2 regions of the Acetobacter sp. DmW_136 genome follow, and region 1 is predicted to be linked to the other one. Evidence: predicted binding sites of a transcription regulator. Region 1 holds the regulator's gene; the other holds the start of a gene.
What was found. The regulator HrcA, encoded in region 1, represses chaperone genes, less so after heat shock. The targets are predictions, from matches to a motif close to GTTNGCACTCNCNNNNNGNGAGTGCNAAC.

Region 1 (2,458 bases):
CAGCGTAATGCTCATTTCACCCAGAGCGTTCAGATCTGTTACCGCGCGCAGGGAGCGGCCAATAAGACGCTGAATTTCCTGCGTGCGACCAGACTGTTTGCCCTTGGCGGCTTCACGGTTGCCGCGTGTGTGGGTGGCGCGGGGCAGCATGCCGTATTCGGCCGTAACCCAGCCGGTGCCTTTGCCACGTAAAAAAGGCGGTACGCGGTTTTCTATACTGGCAGTGCACAGTACTTCCGTGCCGCCAACGCGGATAAGGGCAGAACCTTCAGCGTGATGGGCAAAGCCGGTTTCAATGGTAATGGGGCGCATCTGGTCTGGCTGGCGGCCTGAAGGGCGCATAGAAAGCTCCTTGGTAAAATTAAGATGTGTGGCGCGTATGATGCGCTTTTGTCGGCAGTAAAACTGCACGAATAAGGTATATAAAGGCTATCCAGGATTTATGGATATACGAAGGAGCCCTTGTGTCATGAAGCGTGGTTTGCTGCCAGTAAAAGCTGCTCTGCCTCCGGGGCTGAATGCACGGTCTGCGGCTATTCTGCGTGAAGTGGTGGAAGAATATGTTGCGAGTGGGGAGCCCGTTGGTTCGCGCACTGTGTCTCACAGGCTTGGGCTGCCGCTTTCTCCGGCCACAATACGCAACATCATGGCTTCCCTTACAGAAGCTGGATTGCTGTTTTCCCCCCATACGTCTGCCGGGCGGCTACCTACAGAAAAAGGATTACGGCTGTTTGTAGATGGCTTGTTGCAGTTTGGCGCGCTTTCGGAAGAAGACCAGCGGGTAATTGGCCAATCTCTGGAGGCCAAGGGGCGTTCATTGCAAGATACGCTTACGGAGGCTTCTTCGCTTCTGGCAGGTATGTCCGATGCCGCAGGGCTTGTGGTGGCGCCTAAAGGGGATGGAGGTATCAAGCATATTGAGTTTGTGGCGTTAGGCAGCAACCGCGCACTGGTTATTCTGGTGGGGGCGGATGGGCATGTTGAAAACCGTGTGATTGAAACGCCTCCGGGTATGCCGCCTTCCGCTTTGGTGGAGGCCGCAAATTACCTGAATGCACGGGCCATGGGTGCGTCCTTGCCGGATTTACGCACGCGCGTAAGTTCTGAAATGACGGAAGACCGGAGCATTCTCAACGGTCTAACAGCAGAGGTGGTAGAAAGTGGTCTTGCTATTTGGGATGGTGGCGGAGATGGGCTGGGCGGCACCCTGATTGTGCGCGGGCAATCCCGTTTATTGGCTGATGTCGATGGGCAGGACAGGCTATTGGCCATTCAAACACTGTTTGACCGGCTGGAAGCGCAGGAAACCATGCTGCGTCTGTTGGAGTTGGTGGAAAGATCAGAGGGCGTGCGTATTTTTATTGGTGCGGAAAGTGGGTTGTTTGGGGCCACGGGCATGTCCGTTGTTATGGCTCCAGCCCGGAATGACGCGAACCGGGTTGTAGGTGCTATTGGTGTTATTGGTCCTACCCGCATCAATTACGGGCGTATTGTGCCGGTGGTAGATTATACAGCCCGCCTGCTAGGTGAAATGTTAGGTTAGTAACTGTTTGTGCGTGTGGTCGGAATTCGGCCATGATTTTTATTACAATGCGCAAACAGGGCAGACGATTATGTGTGAGAATGGTAAAGGGCCTGTATGACAAGCGCTCCGTCTTCTGGTGATCCGGGTTTATCTTCCAGCCATTCTCAAGGCAGGCCTCCGCAAAATCGCAGGCCCGATCTGCGCCGCCCACGTTTTCGACAGTGGCGGAAGGTAATTGGAGCAACGGCTGCACTGGCGTTGGTTGGCACAACGGGCGCTGTGGTTCTGCTTTGGTCTCAGTACGAAGGGATTGTAGCTGATCTACCAACGGTAGAGGGCTTACGCTCCTATCAGCCGCCAGTCATGAGCCGCCTTTACGCTGGGGATGATGAGCTTATTGCTGAACTGGCTAATGAGCGGCGTATTTTTGTACCCATCAGCGCTGTGCCAGATAAGGTAAAAAACGCTTTTGTTGCGGCGGAAGACCAGAAGTTCTGGACGCATAAAGGGGTGGACCCCGTTGCTATTGCCCGTGCCGGGCTTACAGATTTAACGCGCGGTAAGGGCAAGCGGCCCATTGGGGCGTCCACCATTACGCAGCAGGTGGCACGTATCATGCTGCTGGGCAGCAATGCGGTGTCTTTCCAGCGTAAAGCCAAGGAAGCTTTTTTGGCCATGCGGGTGGAGCAGGTGCTGCCCAAAGATAAGATTCTTGAAATCTATCTCAACGAAATTTATCTGGGCAGCGGGGCATATGGTATTGCCGCGGCATCCCAAACCTATTTCAACAAGCCGCTTGATCAATTGGATGATGCAGAAGCCGCGTTTTTGGCGGCGCTGCCAAAGTCTCCCACCAATTATAATCCAGTACGTTTCCCAGATGCAGCCAGAGGGCGCAGAAACTGGGTGCTGGAACGTATGGCTGATATTGGT
Region 2 (2,458 bases), on a different contig from region 1:
TTACCGCCATCATCTGGGGCAATAAAGCCATAACCCTTGGTAGCGTTAAACCATTTTACTGTACCGGTCGGCATGAGCGGGATAGTCCTTGTTCTTCTCAACGTTTTGTCCTGCTGCACACCGTGTGCGGTTCAGGATATACCCCATCCCCCCATGACCAGCCACAATTGTCAATCATAATTCGATAATAGGCCATGACGAGGACAGGAAAATAACACTACGGATTCATATTGCTTTTCAGGAAATGAATGCTGCGTTCCTGCGCTTCCTGATAAGCTTTGGCATTAAAAGAGCTTCTTTCTGGGCAACCAAAGCCGTGCCCTGCATCGTCGTACACGTAAAGTTCAACTTCCGGGCGCGCCTGTCGAATGGCTGCAATATCAGTATGCGGAATACTTGTATCCTGTTCACCGAAATGCAGCTCTACGGGGCAACGCGGAGTCTCATTCCGGCTGGCGGCAATACCTGCCCCATACCAGCCAACAGCGGCTGCATAGTCATCCGTTCTACATGCAGCTTCCCACGCCAATGTACCACCCCAGCAATAGCCGATAATGCCCACCTTACGCGGCTTGAACACTGAGGCGGCTGCCTGAATATCCAACAGTGTTTTAGCAAGCGGAATTTGCGCCCGCAGCGCCTTGCCTTTTTCCACGCTTGCTGTGGAATAATCCAGCTCCACCCCACGTTGCACGCGGTCAAACAAAGCTGGCGCAATAACGTGGAATCCGGCCTTGGCAAAGTTTTCGCAAACCTGCCGGATATGGTGGTTCACCCCAAAAATTTCCTGAAGCACCACAAGTGTGTAAGGATGATGGCTACCTTCGGTTTCCCACGCGGAAAATTCATGTCCATCCGCAGCCTGAAGTGTAGTGATATGACCCATGCGAGCACCTCCTATCTGCTCTTACGTTACAGCAAAAAGAAACTTTATCCACATTCCTTGACTCTGCCTTTGGCCAGACCTATCTCCTTTTCTGGCACTCCCGGGGTGGGAGTGCTAACGTAACGCGGCGTTATGTTACGCGCGACAAAGTGGATGGGGCTGCTTTCTGTTAAGGGCACCATCCCAAAAATGAATGTGGAGCGATCCATAATGACGAAGTTTCGTCCCTTACACGACCGGGTAGTTGTCCGTCGCCTTGAAGGCGAACAGAAGACCGCTGGCGGAATCATTATTCCTGACACAGCGCAGGAAAAGCCTATGGAAGGCGAAGTGGTTGCAGTTGGTCCGGGTGCCCGGAATGAACAGGGCCAGATTGTGGCGCTTGATGTTAAGGCTGGTGACCGTGTCCTGTTTGGCAAATGGTCCGGCACAGAAGTGAAGATCGATGGCGAAGAGCTGCTGATCATGAAGGAAAGCGACATCATGGGCGTGGTAACCGCCTGATTTTGCGCTGATCCGCATTATTTAATTTCAGAACGATCTTCACAGGAGAAATTCAATGGCTGCCAAAGACGTAAAGTTTGGTGCAGACGCACGCCAGCGTATGCTGCGCGGTGTGGATATTCTGGCTGACGCTGTAAAAGTAACGCTGGGCCCCAAAGGCCGTAACGTGGTGCTGGACAAGAGCTTCGGCGCTCCCCGCATTACCAAGGACGGTGTTTCCGTTGCCAAGGAAATCGAACTGGCTGACAAGTTCGAAAACATGGGCGCTCAGATGCTGCGTGAAGTTGCATCTAAAACCAATGACATTGCGGGCGACGGCACCACAACGGCTACGGTTCTGGCTCAGGCTATCGTGCGTGAAGGCCACAAGGCTGTTGCCGCTGGCATGAACCCAATGGATCTGAAGCGCGGGATCGACAAGGCTGTTGCCGTTGTTATCGAAGAGCTGAAGAAGAACGCTAAGAAAGTTACCACCCCGGCGGAAACCGCTCAGGTTGGTACGATTTCTGCAAACGGTGAATCTGAAATCGGTCAGATGATCTCCGAAGCCATGCAGAAAGTTGGCTCCGAAGGCGTGATCACGGTTGAAGAAGCCAAGCACTTCCAGACAGAACTGGATGTTGTTGAAGGCATGCAGTTTGACCGCGGCTATATCTCTCCGTACTTCGTGACGAACCCGGAAAAGATGACAGCGGATCTGGAAAGCCCCTACATCCTGATCCATGAAAAGAAGCTGTCTTCCCTGCAGCCCATGCTGCCGCTGCTGGAATCCGTTGTTCAGTCCGGCCGTCCGCTGCTGATTATTGCAGAAGACGTTGACGGTGAAGCTCTGGCAACTCTGGTTGTTAACAAGCTGCGCGGTGGCCTGAAAATTGCTGCTGTTAAGGCTCCGGGCTTTGGTGATCGCCGCAAGGCTATGCTGGAAGACATTGCTATCCTTACGGGTGGTCAGGTCATCAGCGAAGATCTGGGCATCAAGCTGGAAACCGTTACCCTGAACATGCTTGGCACCGCCAAGAAAGTGCACATCGACAAAGAAAACACCACCATTGTTGATGGCGCTGGCAA

Region 2: a site for HrcA is predicted at 977-1,005, ahead of groES (co-chaperone GroES). Genes of this name have one in related genera too.

What each region holds. Positions count from the first base shown of each region.
Region 1 is NZ_VHON01000007.1:235,057-237,514, forward strand. It holds gene rph (ribonuclease PH) at 1-342, opposite strand, end outside; gene hrcA (heat-inducible transcriptional repressor HrcA) at 443-1,543, shown strand; gene FKW31_RS04205 (penicillin-binding protein 1A) at 1,640-2,458, shown strand, end outside.
Region 2 is NZ_VHON01000017.1:5,286-7,743, forward strand. It holds gene FKW31_RS06845 (cold-shock protein) at 1-74, opposite strand, end outside; gene FKW31_RS06850 (dienelactone hydrolase family protein) at 218-886, opposite strand; gene groES (co-chaperone GroES) at 1,097-1,390, shown strand; gene groL (chaperonin GroEL) at 1,446-2,458, shown strand, end outside.